2 regions of the Thermoanaerobacter brockii subsp. finnii Ako-1 genome follow, and region 1 is predicted to be linked to the other one. Evidence: riboswitches for the same ligand, from Rfam matches in the RefSeq annotation. Region 1 holds a riboswitch; the other holds the start of a gene.
What was found. A riboswitch is a leader RNA that binds a small molecule or an ion and turns the genes downstream of it on or off. The one in region 1 is predicted to bind cobalamin.
Positions count from the first base shown of each region.

Region 1 (8,563 bases):
GAGGCTATGGTTTTGGCAGGAGTAGCTTTAGGGTCTTTGTTTTCAGCTGTTACTATGATTTTGCAGTATTTTGCTGATGATGTAAAAGTGGCTTCTGTAGTTTTTTGGACTTTTGGAGATATAGGAAGGGCATCATGGAAGGATTTAGGTATAATGTCTGTAGTTGTAGGCATTTCTCTGATATATTTTATGTTTAACAGATGGAACTATAATGCTTTAGACAGTGGAGAAGAAACGGCAAAAGGCCTTGGAGTTGACGTGGAAAGAGTAAGATTATTGGGCATGTTTGTCTCTTCTTTAATTGCTGCCGTTATTACCTCCTTTGTAGGAATTATAGGCTTTATTGGACTTGTTGGGCCTCACATAATGAGGAGATTAATTGGAGGAGACCATAGATTTTTAATTCCTGCTTCTTCTGTAATGGGAGGTTTAATACTTTTAGCATCAGACACTTTAGGCAGAACTATTATTTCTCCGGTAGTGTTACCTGTGGGAGCTATAACCTCCTTTTTGGGAGCACCGATTTTCCTCTATGTGCTTTCAAGGGGGTATAAGAGATGATTTTGGATATAGATGGTATTGAATTCAGCTATACCAGTGTACCTGTTTTAAAAGATGTTAAATTTACTCTTCAAAGAGGAGAATTACTTTCTATCTTAGGAAACAATGGGGCTGGTAAGTCTACTCTTTTGAAGTGTATAAATAAAATTTTAAAGCCTCACAAAGGGACGATATATATCGAAAAAGATGAAATTTCAAAACTAAGTAGAATAGAAGTAGCTAAAAGGATAGGTTATGTGGCTCAAAGGAATGAGAATGGTCGATTTACTGTATTTGATGCGGTACTTTTAGGAAGAAAACCTCATATAAAGTGGGATGTGACTGAAAGGGATATAAAGATTGTAAATGAGGTATTAAAAAAATTTGACTTAGAAAAGTTATCACTGCGTTATTTAAGTGAGTTAAGTGGAGGAGAATTGCAAAAAGTGGTCATAGCAAGGGCATTGGCACAGCAACCTATTGTAATGCTTTTGGATGAGCCGACAAATAATTTGGATTTAAAAAACCAAATCGAGGTTTTAAGAATTGTGAAAGAGACAGTGAAAGAGCAAAATATAGCAGCAATTGTTATAATCCATGATTTAAATTTGGCACTTAGATTTTCTGATAAATTTTTACTTTTAAAAGATAACACCATTTTTGCCTATGGTGGAATGGAAGTCATGACGGAGGAAAATATACAAGCTGTTTATGGTATACCTGTTGCAGTAGAAAAATGCCGTAATATACCAATAGTTATACCACTCTAAATTGTAGAAAGGGGTAGTTTAGCTTGGATTTAATACCTATAGGAATTGTTCACAGCCCTTATGAAAAAAGAGGAGATGCTCCAAAGCAAGGTAGGATGTCGGATAAAGAGGCAGTTTTAAAAATATACCCTGAATTTGTAGATGGGCTTTGTGATATTGAAAGCAAAAAACACATAATTGTGCTTTATTGGTGCCATTTAGGAAAACGGGATGTTTTAAAGACAGTTACACCTTGGGGACCAGAGGTAAAAGGGGTTTTTGCTACTCGATCTCCTTCAAGGCCAAACCCTATTGCTTTTTGTGTTGCCGACCTTGTAAAAGTTGAAGGAAATAAACTTTATGTAAAAGGTGTGGATGCTTTAGATGGAAGTCCTATACTGGATATAAAGCCTTATGTTTATGAACTTGACAGTATAAAAGGTCCAGAGGATACATTGTAATGTTAGGAGGATGCAAAGTGGAAAAAGAATTATGGGAAAAGTGCGTAGCTTTTCATGGTCACGAATGTCCAGGTCTTGCGATAGGCTTTAGAGCTTGTGAGGCAGCGATCAAAAAACTAAACCTTTCATTTTCCAAAGATGAAGAGGTAGTCTGTGTGACTGAGAACAACGCTTGTGGTGTTGATGCAGTTCAATATATTACAGGTTGCACTTTTGGGAAAGGAAATCTCATTTACAGAGATAGAGGCAAGCAGGCTTTTACTTTTTTCAGGCGTGATACTAATGAAGGTATAAGGATAGTGCTAAAAGCTTTTAATCACTCCAATGACAGAAAGAAATGGCAAGAATATTTATTGAATGCACCATTAGAAGAAATATTTGATTTTAAAACTCCTACTTATGGTATACCACCAAAGGCAAAAATATACCCTTCAATACAATGTGAAATATGCGGCGAATATGCTGCGGAAAACAAGATAAGATTTAAAGAAGGGAAAAAGGTCTGTATAGATTGTTTTGGGGAGTAGGAGGTATATCCCCTTGCAGAAGGGGGAGGGTTATGGTATAATTTTTTTAATAAATATTGTATACAGTATACAAGAGGTGAATAAAATGAAAGCAATTTATACTTGTGGAATATGTCCTAAAAAGCCTTGTGCTAAAGGGGAGGCTAATTTCCCGAAAAATTGTCCTACTGTTGAAAGAAGGGATATAGTAGAACAATCAGTAGCAATATATAAACAAGATGAAATGGTTCATAAAATAATGAACTTTGCCAATACTCTTCCTAAAAAGAAAAATGGAGAGTTGAGAAGTAGAACTGAGGAAATAATAGAGTTTATTAAACAGATGGGATTTAAAACTATTGGCGTTGCATTTTGTTATTCTACGAGTAAAGAAGCGAAACAATTTGTAAAATTATTAGAACAATATGATTTAAAAATTGTTCCTGTTTGCTGTAAAGTCGGTTCTATTGATATAGAAGATATAGACATTCAAAAAGATAAAGAGGGATTTGTTGCTACTTGCAATCCTATAACACAGGCAGAGATAATGAACCAAGAAAATACAGAACTCAATGTAGTAATAGGTCTTTGCGTAGGCCATGACATACTTTTTAATAAATATTCTAAAGGGTTAGTCACAACACTGGTGGCAAAGGACAGAAAATACGCTCATTGTCCTGTAAAAGGATTAGAAGCTGTTAAGGTATAAAAAGGCACGATTTAGTGCCTTTTTTATAATGATTTAAAATAGGCAAAAATAATGGCCTATTTTAAATCATTTTTTATATTGACAATGCAAGAAAGCAGTGGTATACTACATGTTGAGGATATTAATAAATAATATACTAGATTTTGTGCAAAATAGAATATACACAGATACAGGTGCCCAATTTCAAAGGGAAATTGGGTTAAAAGGGAAGCAGGTGAGAATCCTGCACGGTCCCGCCACTGTGATGGTGAGCTCTTTACAAAAAGCCACTGCCTGGCACTTCCTTTTAGGTAAGTGGAGTAAAAAAACAGACAAAGGAACCATCACCTTGTCTTCTTGCCTTTTTGGTTTGATTTGTAAAACATTGGGAAATATTGGGTGCCGGGTGGGAAGGCGTAAAGAGCGATGAACCTAAGTCAGGAGACCTGCCTGTATTTGGATTACACTTGCTCTACGGTCGATAGAGGAGGTGAGGTACTTTGTACACCTCTTAACTTGCCGTAGAAGTTAAGGGGTTTAATTATTTTTACAAAAGAATGGAGGCTTAAAATCATGAAAATTGCTATAAAGGTTATAAAAAGAGATGGAAGGGAAGTTGAGTTTGATAAGATAAAGATTGCAAATGCTATATACAAAGCTTTTAAAGCAGTGGGAGAAGGGGAATACAAAGATGCCCTTGAAATAGCAGATGAAGTGACAGAGTACGTAGAAAATAATTTAGAAGGAATAGCCAGTGTAGAGCAGATTCAAGATATTGTAGAGCAATACTTAATAAAGCATGGTTATGCTAAAGCGGCAAAGGCCTATATTTTATACAGAAAACAGCATCAAGAGATAAGAGAATTTAAAAAAATGTTTATGGACATTGAAAAAATGGTGGATGAATACATAGGGAAGCAAGATTGGAGAGTAAATGAAAATAGCAATATGAGTTATTCACTTCAAGGTTTAAATAATCATATCTCCAGTACGATAACAGCTTATTACTGGTTAAACAAAATATATCCTCCAGAAGTTAGAGATGCCCATGTAAATGGAGATTTGCACATTCATGACTTAGGCCTTTTATCTGTGTATTGCTGTGGATGGGATTTAAGGGATTTACTGCTTTCTGGATTTACAGGGGTAGAGGGGAAAGTTCAAAGCAAACCTCCAAAGCACTTTAGGTCCGCTCTTGGACAGATTGTCAATTTTTTCTATACACTTCAAGGGGAAGCAGCCGGTGCACAAGCTTTTTCTAATTTTGATACCTATTTGGCACCTTTTATATATTACGATAATCTTTCTTACAAAGAGGTTAAGCAAGCTTTACAGGAGTTTATATTTAACATAAATGTTCCAACTAGAGTGGGATTTCAAACTCCTTTTACAAACATAACTATGGATCTTGTGGTACCGGAGATTATGGCAGATGAACCTGTTATAATTGGCGGTCAATTGATGGATAAAACGTATAAAGAATTTCAAAAAGAAATGGACATGCTAAATATAGCATTTGCAGAAGTTATGATGGAAGGAGATGCCAGCGGCAGGATATTTACTTTTCCAATACCCACTTATAATATAACTAAAAATTTTGACTGGGATAGTCCTGTCATAGATAAAATAATGGAAATGACTGCGAAGTATGGTTTACCTTATTTTAGCAATTTTGTAAATAGTGATTTAGATCCCAATGATGTGCGTAGTATGTGCTGTCGGTTGAGGTTGGACAACAGAGAATTAAGAAAGCGTGGGGGCGGGCTTTTTGGAGCGAACCCTCTTACAGGTTCAATAGGAGTTGTAACAATAAATATGCCAAGAATTGGATATTTATCTAAATCAAAAGAAGAGTTTTTCCAAAGGTTAGAAAGGCTTATGGATATTGCAAAAACAAGCCTTGAAATAAAGAGAGAAGTTTTAGAGAAAATGACTGAAATGGGATTGTATCCTTATTCAAAATTTTACTTAAGAGATATAAAAAAGAGATTTGGATTTTACTGGCAAAACCATTTTAACACGATAGGACTCATTGGAATGAATGAAGCACTATTAAATTTCATTGGAGTAAGCATAGCCAGTGAAGAGGGAAGGAAATTTGCACTTGAAGTATTAGATTTTATGAGGCATAAATTAGAACAATATCAATTAGAATCTAATTTCATGTACAATTTAGAAGCCTCCCCTGCAGAAGGAGCTTCCTATAGATTGGCTAAAAAAGATAAAGAATTATTCCCAGATATAATAACTGCAGGTAGCGATGTGCCTTACTATACAAATTCCACCCAGCTTCCTGTGGACTTTACTGAAGATATATTTACTGCTTTAGACTTACAAGAAGAGTTACAAACAAAATACACAGGAGGTACAGTATTTCACGGATTTATTGGAGAGAGTATAAACGATGTTACTACCTGCAAAGCTCTAGTCAAAAAAATAGCTTATAATTATAGAATTCCTTATTACACTATAACTCCAACTTTTTCAATCTGTGAAGACCATGGGTATATTTCGGGTGAACATTTTGAATGTCCTTACTGTGGGAAAGAATGTGAGGTTTACAGCCGCGTAGTGGGATATTATAGGCCAGTAAAGAATTGGAATGAAGGAAAGAAAAAAGAGTTTAAGGACAGAAAGGAATTTGTTGTATGATGTACGATTTTATGCTTGTTTCTTTTGCCGATTTCCCAGGAAAAATTGCAGCCACTGTTTTTGTAAGTGGTTGCAATTTTAAGTGTCCTTACTGCCATAACTCTTATTTAATTCAAATAAGGGAAGGTATACGGAGTGAAAAGGAGTTTTTTGATTACCTTAAAAAGAGAGCAAATTTAATAGAAGGAGTGTGTATTACAGGTGGAGAACCTACTCTTTGGAAAGGGCTTAAAGATTTTATAAAAAATATAAAGGACTTAAATTTTGAGGTTAAGCTTGACACTAATGGTTCAAGACCACAAGTGTTAGAAAATTTATTAGATGAAGGATTGCTCGATTATATAGCTATGGATATAAAAGCGCCAATAGAAAAATATGGCATATTTTTAAAAAACAAAAAAGAGATAGATAATGTTCAAAAAAGTGTAGAGATAATTAAAAATTCTGATATAGATTACGAATTTAGAACTACTGTAAATGACAAACTACTTACTTTAGAAGATTTTGAGGCTTTAGCTGATTGGATTTCTCCTGCGAAAAGGTATACTTTACAAAGGTACAAGTATGCTGAAGGAGTATTGGATAAGGAGAAAAGTGGAATTCAAGATTGTGATATTAACTTTTTAAAAAAAATAAAAGAAAAACTGAATGGAAATTTTGGAGAAATATTAATAAGAGAATGAGAGAGTCACCTCTCTCTTTTTATTTTTCGGAAAAATGAACTTGATAATGGACATAAATTAAAAATGGATTTATGATGTATTTAGAAACATTTGTTTTTCTAGGTAGAGGGGGAATAGGATGGCTAGCAATATACATATTTCAATAAATACCAGATATTAATTTTGTTGATTTTAGCAATATTTTATTTATTAGTGCATAATGCAGAAAAGGAAAAATATATTCTATTTTGGGGAAGTGCTTGGGGCCTTGATTTAATAAGATACGCTATGGAATATGCAATAGAATATGGGGATTTGCCTAATACATTTTTGACACAGGTGATAGTATATGGTTTGCTTGTAATAAGTTCTACTTTATGAAGGATTGATATTTTTCTTTAAAAAGTATAAAATATTAAAGTAATCGTCATTTATTAAACAATAGGGTGTGATAAAATGCCAAGACCTCCAAAATGCAGATGGGTTAGAAGTGAACCAAACGTGACGCATTTTAAACCTGTTGGCGTGCCTATGTCTATGTTAGATGAAGTTATACTAACAGTAGAGGAATTAGAAGCCATAAGACTTAAAGATTTGGAAGGTTTAGAGCAAGAAGAATGTGCTGAGATGATGAAGGTGTCAAGGCCTACGTTTTTTAGAATAATCAATTCAGCTAGACAAAAGGTAGCGGATGCTTTAGTCAATGGCAAGGCGATAAGGGTAGAAGGTGGCAATTACAGAGTTTATGATGAAGACCAAAGAGGTCATAGAGGCATGCGACATAGACATGGCCAGTGGGGTAGAGAAGATTAAAATTCTACTAAAATTTCATATATTTTTACAAAACCTTTCATTAATTACAAGGTGAAACAGCAATGATTTTGGCTTCCCAGGACTGTGTTTATGGCATTATAGCTGTTGCAGATACTGTAAAAAATGACTCTGCAAAAGCTATTAAAAAGTTACAAACTCATTCTTGTATAGGTATTTCAGTGGCAGTATGGAATGTTCTGTTTTTTTGTTTTATGGTATAATTTAGGCAAAGAGCCTTTGTGTGGAGGGATTTTTATGAATTTTGATAGTTTTTTGTATAATACCAGACCTTTTCTAAATTACCTTTTTGATTTTTACAGCAATCTTGACAATAAGAGTCTCAGCAGTGTTATTTATGACGCTGGTGGGGTTGATAAGGTTTCAATACTGATTGTGGATATGGTAAATGGTTTTTGCAAAAGTGGTCCATTAGCCAGTCCAAGAGTAGCGGGCATAATAGAACCCATAAAAAATTTAATCAAGGCTTCTTATAGAATGGGCATAAAAAATGTCTTTTTTATAAATGATTCTCATACTGTAGGTGCAGCAGAATTTGGGGAGTTCCCACAACATTGCGTAAAAGGAAGTTTTGAAAGTGAAATTGTGGATGAATTGAAGGAAGTAATTGAAGGGGAACCGGTAGTTTTTGAAAAGAATTCTTTAAATGCGTTTTTCGGTGGGGAATTAGAAGGTGGAAATGAATTTTTAAAAAAGACTTTGGAAATGATAAAAGAAGGAAAATCTACTTTTATTGTAGTAGGAGATTGCACTGATTTATGCGTTTACCAGACGGCTATGTCTATAAAAATGATTGCAAATGCCAATAATCTTAAAGTTAATGTAATTGTACCAGAAAATTGTGTCGAGACCTATGACATTTCTGTCAAAACTGCCCAGTCCCTCAAGATAATGCCTCATGATGGTGATTTGGTACATACTATGTTTTTGTACCATATGAAATTAAACGGTATAGAAATTGTAAAGGAATTGTTGGAAGAGTAAAGAGTAGGATTAGATGAATTTGCAAAAATCATTGCCAATATTTATTTTAAAGGCATGCCAAAAAACATAGTGTAAAATTATCGTAGGATTTTTTGGGTGAAAAAAAACAAGAGACAACCCCTGTGATAAAATAGATTATGGAAAACAAAACAATACAGAAAGGGGTGTCTCTTGTGAAAAAACATATCTTTGAGGATATTATACTACAAAATGCTCTAAATTTCACTAAGGAAGTAGTAGAAATTTTTGGTGATTTATTAAAGGTTAGTTGTATAATTAAATGCAACAGATAAAAGAATAGAAACCATAGTGAAAATCGTGTATGATATAGGTGTCAACTAAACATCATACAAGGAGGATTTTCACTATGGTTCATAATAATGATACCACAAAAAAGCGTTCTTTTAAACACTTAAGTAGCTATGAACGAGGAGAAATCTATGCATTACTCAAAGAAGGAAGAAGTATTCGGTATATTGCTAAAAAACTT
Region 1 covers NC_014964.1:690,109-698,671, forward strand. The annotation lists gene THEBR_RS03305 (FecCD family ABC transporter permease) at 1-561, shown strand, start outside; gene THEBR_RS03310 (ABC transporter ATP-binding protein) at 558-1,310, shown strand; gene tsaA (tRNA (N6-threonylcarbamoyladenosine(37)-N6)-methyltransferase TrmO) at 1,334-1,750, shown strand; gene THEBR_RS03320 (FmdE family protein) at 1,768-2,277, shown strand; gene THEBR_RS03325 (DUF1847 domain-containing protein) at 2,363-2,965, shown strand; cobalamin riboswitch at 3,120-3,412, shown strand; gene THEBR_RS03335 (ribonucleoside triphosphate reductase) at 3,518-5,596, shown strand; gene THEBR_RS03340 (anaerobic ribonucleoside-triphosphate reductase activating protein) at 5,593-6,279, shown strand; gene THEBR_RS03345 (hypothetical protein) at 6,445-6,639, shown strand; gene THEBR_RS03350 (DUF134 domain-containing protein) at 6,715-7,071, shown strand; gene THEBR_RS12020 (hypothetical protein) at 7,134-7,292, shown strand; gene THEBR_RS03355 (cysteine hydrolase family protein) at 7,327-8,073, shown strand; gene THEBR_RS03360 (IS30 family transposase) at 8,441-8,563, shown strand, end outside.

Region 2 (8,563 bases), 1.1 Mb from region 1:
GAAATGGACGGGGACGAAATGACAAGAATCATATGGAAATTGATAAAAGAAATACTTTTAGAGCCCTATATAGACCTTAAAACGGAATATTATGACCTTGGAATTAAAAACAGAGATAAAACAGAGGATCAGGTCACGGTTAATGCGGCATATGCCATCAAAAAATATGGTGTCGGCGTAAAATGTGCAACAATTACTCCAAATGCCCAGAGAGTTGAAGAATACAACCTTAAAAAAATGTGGAAAAGCCCTAATGGTACAATCAGAGCAATACTTGATGGCACAGTTTTTCGCACACCTATTATTGTGGAAAGTATTAAACCTCTCGTAAAAACATGGAAAAAGCCCATTACAATTGCAAGGCATGCCTATGGAGACATTTATAAAGATGTAGAATATCGGGTTGAAAACAAAGGAAAAGCAGAACTTGTTTTTACCTCTGAAACAGGTGAAGTGTCAAGGCAAACAATACATGAATTTGAAGGTCCTGGTGTCATCCTTGGCATGCACAACACTGATGAATCGATAAAGAGTTTTGCAAGAGCATGTTTTAACTATGCCTTAGATACAAAGCAAGATTTGTGGTTCGCAACCAAAGACACCATATCAAAAATTTATGACCACAGATTTAAAGACATATTCCAGGAAATATACGAAAATGAATATAAAGAAAAATTTGAGAAAGCGGGAATTGAATATTTCTATACTCTTATTGACGATGCTGTGGCTCGAATTATAAGGTCTGAAGGCGGAATGATTTGGGCATGCAAAAATTATGACGGCGATGTAATGTCAGATATGGTAGCAACAGCATTTGGAAGCCTCGCCATGATGACATCTGTGCTAGTATCTCCTGATGGCAAATACGAATTTGAAGCAGCTCATGGAACAGTTACAAGGCATTATTACAAATACCTTAAAGGAGAAGAGACCTCTACAAATTCTATTGCTACAATTTTCGCATGGACAGGTGCTTTGAAAAAGAGAGGAGAACTTGACGGAATAGAAAGCCTCGTAAACTTTGCTGACAAACTGGAAAATGCATCTCTTCAAACAATTGAAAAAGGTATAATGACAAAAGATTTAGCAGCTCTCTCTGATTTGCCAAATAAAACTGTTGTAAATACAGAAAGTTTTCTTCTTGAAATTAAAAAGACCTTGGAAGAGATAATGTAAAAAGTAGTATGTGTCTTCCCCTGTAGGAGCGTGGGCGGGCTCTGCCGACACTTTTATAACACTTTCAGCAAATGTTGCTGTAATACCCCTAGTAGTAGAATAGGCGTTGCCCATCCCGTGTCAATGGAAGATGACAGCGCTCTCTTTGGATATTTTACAGCAATTATTCTCTTCAGGACAAAAAGAAAATAAAATAGAATAAAAGCTGCTAAGGCTTCAGCAGCTTTTTATTTTATACATTTTTTTAATTCCTCTATATTTTTTGGTATATTACTTCCATTCATAATTCCTTTTTCTTTTAAAATTTCATATATTTCCAAAAGCATAGGCTTTCTCAAATCACTCCAATCGAGTTCTTTTTCGTTAGTAAAAACAACTGCTGGTTCGCCTTTTGCAACAACTTTTCCCTTCCTCATGACATATATATAGTCAGCCCATGAATAAGCAAAGTCCACATCATGAGTTGATAAAATGATTGTCTTTTCCTCTTCAGCTAATTTGTCAAACAAACCCATGATTTCTTGTACATGCTTAGGATCTAAATAAACCGTTGGCTCATCCAGTATAATGACTTCAGGCTCCATAGCTATGATATCAGCTATTGAGACGCTTTTTTTCTGTCCATAGCTTAAAAAATGAGTGGGCTTGTCTTTTAAATCAATAATTCTCATTTGTTTCATAGCTTTTTCCACTTTTTCTTTTACTATATTTTCTGGATAACCCAAATTCATAGGTCCAAAAGAAATCTCTTGGTATACACTGGCAGAAAAAAGCTGTATGTCAGGATTTTGAAAAACAATACCCACATTCTTTCTGAGTTTGGTAAGTTCGGTACGATTGTATTTTATTTCTTCCCCGTTATACAATATTTTTCCTGATTTAGGTTTCAAAATTCCATTGAAGTGCAAAAACAGTGTTGTTTTACCTACACCGTTTGGACCTAAAACTGCAGTCTTTTTACCCTTCTCTATCGATATATTTACGCCATCTAAAGCTTTTGTACCGTCGCTGTACTCAAAAGTAACATCTATCGCTTCTAATATAAATTGCTTTTTCATAGTTCACCTTCTTAAAAGCATTGATATGCTTATTAAAATTAGTTCTATCAAAATAATAAATATTATATTTTTATAACAAAATTTGTAATCTTTACCGATGACTTTTAGTTCTCCGTTATAACCCCTTGCTTCTAAAGCCACATATAAATCCTGTGAATCTTTGTAAGACTTAATAAAAAGAGAAGATATCAAAAAGCCTAAAGACCTATAACTATTTTTTAATGTGGCATATCCCAATCTTGAATCCTGAGATATATAGATTTCCTCAGCAGCCTCGACTAAAACAAATATCAATCTGTAAATTAGCTGAAGTAACTCCAAAAATAGTGAAGGAATTTTTAATTTCTTTAAGACATTTATAATGTCAACTACAGGAGTAGTAAGAGCGAGAAAATACAAACAAGACACTACTGCTAAAACTCTGAAAAATAAAATAACAGCAGTATTAATGCCTTTTTCAGTAATTCCTAAAGTTACTCCAAAAATATTAAGGCTTATTAATGCAACACTCTTATCCCCTATAACATTTATGATAAGTGTCAATATGCTTATTATCAAAAAAGAAAAAGGAATTAGCATAAGCTTAATGTACACTCTTGCTGGAATTTTCGCTTTAAATACAGTTACCACAAACATCAAAATAATTACTGCAATATTAGTATAGGCATCAAATTCAAAGCACAAAATCATTGTTAAAAGGGCAAATAAAAGTTTTTCAACAGGATGTACATTGTACATCCTGTTTGTGTAAGAGTAACTATCTATTAACATTTTTTCTCCACTTCGCAACACCTATATAATATCCTAAAAATCCTGCGCCAATTGCAGCTTGGAGCGCAAACAAAAGGCTTTCAATTTCTCCGCTTGGTGGCTCCCAAATTGGTTCAAACCATGGCTTATAATTTTTGTCTACCTCAGCAATAGCCTGTGTCGCCCTGTCATCTGCGCCAGCAAATTCAGCGTTTTTAATAGTAACAAGAGGAAACACGATCAGCAAAATGACCAACAAACCTAATATCAAATTTTTCATTAAAAACTTTTTATCCTTCATACTGCCTTACCTTCTTTCTCTAAAACGTTAAGCTCAATGAGTTCCTCTTTGCTGTAGGCAGTTAGCATATTAATTACAAGCACAGTTAAAAGCCCCTCACTTATTGCCAAAGGTACCTGTGTCACTGCAAATATCCCCATGAATTTTAAAAATGAGGCTGTAAATCCGCCTACTTCAGTAGGAAAAGCAATAGCAAGTTGGAGGGATGTTGTCACATATGTAAGCAAATCCCCAATTGAGGCAGCTAAAAATACTGCAAGCCAATTTGGACCACCTGCTTTTTTTATTCCTTTAAATATATAATAGGAAGCAATTGGCCCTACTATAGCCATGGAAAATGTATTAGCACCCAAAGTTGTTATACCCCCATGAGCTAAAAGCAGTGCCTGAAACAAAAGCACTATAAGGCCTAAAACACTCATAACAAAAGGTCCAAAGAGTATAGCTCCAAGCCCTACACCGGTTGGATGCGAACAACTTCCTGTAACTGAAGGGATTTTCAAGGCCGAAAGCACAAAAGCAAAAGCACCTGCAAAACCCAAAAGCATTTTAAGCTTTGGATTTTCCTTTACCTTTTTGTTTATCGCTATAAGTCCCACAACCACAAAAGGCAAAGAAGCTATATCCCATATTATGCACCATTTAAGAGGAAGAAACCCTTCCATTATGTGCATGGAATAGGCAATTTCCGGCGCTATTAAAAGTAGCGCAAATGCTGTAAACAATACCCATTTCCATTTTTTCACACTACACACCTCTTTTTATGAAATTTAAGCAAAAATAAAGCCTCTTAACTTACCAACGGCGTTAAGAGGTTAAAAAATACATAGGTATCCTTTTATAACACCTCCTCTATCGACCGTAGAGTAAGTGTAACACAAATACAGGCAGGTCTCCTGACTTAGGTTCATCGCTCTTTACGCCTTCCCACCCGGCATTCACCAAGTATTCGCTGAGTGCCGGACAGTGGCATAATGTAAAGAGCTCACCATCACAGTGGCGGGACCGTGCAGGACTTTCACCTGGCTTCCCTTTTAACCCAATTTTGACTGCAAAATTGGGCACCTGTATTTGCTTGTTATTCAATTCTTCCTTTAAATAAAGCATATCATTTTATAAATTAGGTTGTCAATGAATAGAAATGTCTCTTATTCTAATTGCTTACTTATAATTTTTGCAACTTCAAAACTAGCCTCAATTGTTTTTTCAATATCCTCCTCTGTGTGAGCCATTGATAAAAAGAAGGTCTCAAATTGAGAAGGAGGCAGGTATACACCCCTTTTTAGCATTTCTCTAAAATATGCGGCATACATAACAGTGTTTGATTTTAAAGCAGAGTCATAATCCTTTACTTCATCTTTATTAAAAAACATACACATCATGCTGCCTATTCTATTTATTGTAACATCAATTCCATTTTGAACCATGCTTTCTTTTAACCCCTTACACAATTTTTCTGCTTTCTTGTCTAACTCTTCATAAATATTGGAAGTTTCAGATAATATTTTTAAAGTCTCAAAGCCTGCTGTCATTGCTAGAGGATTGCCAGACAAAGTCCCTGCTTGATACACAGGCCCATCAGGAGAAACCAACCTCATTATCTCTTCTCTTCCTCCATAGGCACCGACAGGAAGTCCACCTCCAATGATTTTCCCAAGTGTGGTAATGTCAGGCATGACGTTGTAAAATCCTTGTGCCCCCGAATAAGACACTCTAAAACCTGTCATCACTTCATCAAAAATTAAAAGTGCTCCATACTTTGTAGTAATCTCTCTCAATCCTTTTAAAAACTCTTCATCAGGCAAAACAGTACCCATGTTTCCGGCAACAGGCTCTACAATGACACCAGCGATATTTTCACCATAAACTTTAAAAATATCTTCTACCATTTTGATGTCATTGTATCTAGCTATAATTGTATCCTTTGCTATCTCATTTGTTACGCCCTTTGAATCAGGCATTCCGAAAGTAAGTGCACCTGACCCTGCTTTTATAAGCAGGCTGTCAGAATGTCCGTGATAACATCCTTCAAATTTTACAATGATGTCTCTGCCCGTATATCCCCTTGCCAATCTTATAGCACTCATAGTGGCTTCTGTGCCTGAATTCACCATTCTGACAACTTCTATAGATGGAACAGCCTCAATTATTTTTTCTGCCATCTTAACTTCCAACTCTGTACAGGCTCCAAAACTGGTACCCAGTTGTGCTTGTTTTTTAATAGCTTCTACCACCTGTGGATGTGAATGCCCAAGTATTAGCGGTCCCCATGAAAGAACGTAGTCTATGTATTCATTGCCATCTTCATCCCATATATGACTTCCTTGCCCCTTTTTTATAAAAACAGGAGTAGCTCCTACTGATTTAAAAGCCCTTACAGGGCTATTGACACCACCCGGCATAAGTTTTTTAGCTTTTTCAAAAAGCTTTTGTGATTTATCAGTTTTCACAGAATCACCTCTTAACAGCCCGCTTTTCTCAATAATTTTTCTGTAAATAGCCATTTTCTCTTCTTCAGCAAAATCTTTTTCCTTTAATTCTATCCTCTTCTGGTATAGCTTTTGTAATAGTTTTTCATACTCGTCATTGAAAATTGACTCCAATTTTTCTTTTATCATTCTCGAAAGAAGTGGACTTTTGCCACTTGTAGATATAGAAATAATTAAGTCTCCCCTTTTTACAATGGCAGGTACAATAAAAGAAGAAAGGTCTTTATCATCAACCACATTTACAAGCACATTGTATTTTTCTCCATCTGACGCAACAAGTTTATTTACCTTCTCATCATCTGTAGCAGCAATCGCAACAAAAAATCCCCTTACATCCCCTTGTTGATACTCACGTCTTATAAGTTCCACCTTTTCTTTTGCTGAAAGCTTAAGTATTTCCTCATCAAAAGAAGGAGAAATGGCAGTAACTAAAGCTTCTCCTTCAACAAGAGATAAAATTTTTCTAAGAGCAACTTTGCCACCCCCTACAACAAGGCATTTTTTGTTTTTTATATTAAGCATTATAGGGTAATAAGCCATTTTGCAACATCCTTTGCAAAGTAGGTTATAACTATGTCTGCCCCTGCCCTTTTAATTGAAGTGAGTATTTCTAAGACTACCGATTTTTCATCAATCCAACCCATCTTAGCTGCCGCCTTTACCATTGAATATTCTCCACTTACATTATAAGCAGCAATAGGAATGTTGAAATTATCCTTTACCCGCCTTATAATATCAAGATAAGAAAGTGCCGGCTTTACCATGACAATATCTGCTCCTTCTTCAATGTCAAGAGCTATTTCTCTTAAGGCTTCGTTGGAGTTTCCATAGTCCATTTGATAAGACTTTCTGTCGCCAAATTGTGGGAAAGAATTTGCTGCTTCTCTAAAAGGTCCATAAAAAGAGGAAGCGTATTTAGCACTGTAAGCCATAATAGGTGTGTTTACAAATCCTTTACTATCTAAAAGCTTTCTTATGGCAGCTACTCTTCCATCCATCATGTCAGAAGGCGCTACAATATCCGCCCCTGCCTCAACATGGGACAAGGCTATTTTAGCGATGTAATCTATCGTTTTGTCATTTACAACTTGTCCATTTTCAACAATTCCACAGTGACCATGAATTGTATACCCACACATACACACATCTGTTATTACCACAATTTCAGGCACTTTTTCTTTTATTTCTCTCACCGCTTTTTGAACGATGCCTTCCTCACTATAAGCCTCTGACCCTAATTCATCTTTATATGAAGGCACACCAAAAAGTAAAATAGCAGGAATTCCAAGGTCACGCACTTCTTTAACTTCTTCTACAAGCAAATCTATAGAAAAATGGTAAACACCCGGCATTGAATCTATCTCTTCTTTTATATTATCTCCTGGCACAACAAAAAGAGGATATATAAGGTCACCAACATCTAAAGAAGTTTCTCGTATCATCTCCCTTAAAATACTGTTCATCCTAAGCCTTCTTGGCCTTTTTACCAAATCCATTTTATCTCCTCTTTCTATTGGTTTTGATAGTTTTTTAATATTTCTTCAATAAGTTTTTCCGTTGTGTATTCACTTGGCATTATGTCTACATTAAATCCTTTATCCTCTATAGCTTTCTTTGTTACAGGTCCTATTGCAGCTATTTTAGAGTTTTTTAGAAGATTTATTTCGTCTCCTATTAATTGATGCATATAATTAAAGGTAGAGGAACTTGTAAATACAGCAATATCTATTCCTTTGCGGAGTTCACTTATAAGCTTTTCCTTTATTTCATAATTTGGTTCATTTTTATATGCGACAATTTTTTGTACGTTAGCACAATTTCCTAGACTTTCCATTAATATATCCCCGCCTATCTGAGAAGTCAAAAGCGCTATGTTTTTTCCTTCAACATGTTTTTTAAGTGCATTTGCTAAAGAGTATGAGGTGTACTCCTCAGGAATTATATCTGGATATATAAAAATATTTTCTAAAGCTTCCGCAGTTTTACTTCCTATCGCTACTACTTTAATTCTTAAATTTCTTAAATCAACCCTTTTTTCTCGGGAAGCTTCAATAAAACTCCAAACGTCATTTACACTTGTAAATACAGCATAATCAAATTTGTGTATTTCTTCTAAAAACTTTACTATATTATCTAAAAACGGCGTGATTTTAATAGTAGGACAAACAACAACATCTGCTCCCTCTTCGCTCAAAATTTTTTTCATCTGCTGTGACTGTTCATAGGTCCTTGTAAGCAAAATCCTTTTTCCAAAAAGCTTTTTGTTTTCGTACCATTTTAATCTATCCCTTAATGCCACAACATCTCCTACAGTGATAACTGCAGGATTTTTTATTCCTTCTTTTCGGACGAGACTTGGAATATCAATGAGTTTCCCAGTTATAACTTTTTGCTTTGGAGTAGTGCCTTCCATTACTACTGCTGCTGGTGTATGAGGATCTTTGCCGTAATTAAGAAGTTTTTGCACAATTTTTTCTATATTTTTTATCCCCATGAGAAATACAAGTGTCCCCTCGAGTTTTGATATGACCCCCCAATCGAGGTTTTTATCTTTCCCTTCCCATTCATGACCCGTTATTACGTGAAATGAAGAGCTTAAATCTCTATGAGTTACAGGAATTCCTGCATAGGATAGGACAGCCACTGCAGATGTTATGCCTGGCACTACCTCATAAGGTATCCTTTTTTGTGAAAGGTATTCAGCCTCTTCGCCACCTCTTCCGAATACAAATGGGTCTCCTCCTTTAATTCTCGCTACTTTTTTGCCAGAAAGGGCCTTTTTCGCAATT
Region 2 covers NC_014964.1:1,926,019-1,934,581, forward strand. The annotation lists gene THEBR_RS09580 (NADP-dependent isocitrate dehydrogenase) at 1-1,176, shown strand, start outside; gene THEBR_RS09585 (energy-coupling factor ABC transporter ATP-binding protein) at 1,404-2,234, opposite strand; gene cbiQ (cobalt ECF transporter T component CbiQ) at 2,238-3,005, opposite strand; gene THEBR_RS09595 (energy-coupling factor ABC transporter substrate-binding protein) at 2,992-3,285, opposite strand; gene THEBR_RS09600 (energy-coupling factor ABC transporter permease) at 3,282-4,031, opposite strand; cobalamin riboswitch at 4,155-4,369, opposite strand; gene hemL (glutamate-1-semialdehyde 2,1-aminomutase) at 4,434-5,735, opposite strand; partial or broken gene THEBR_RS12510 (precorrin-2 dehydrogenase/sirohydrochlorin ferrochelatase family protein) at 5,871-6,314, opposite strand; gene hemB (porphobilinogen synthase) at 6,296-7,270, opposite strand; gene cobA (uroporphyrinogen-III C-methyltransferase) at 7,285-8,563, opposite strand, start outside.
Region 2: another riboswitch for cobalamin. It lies ahead of THEBR_RS09600 (energy-coupling factor ABC transporter permease); the one in region 1 lies ahead of THEBR_RS03335 (ribonucleoside triphosphate reductase).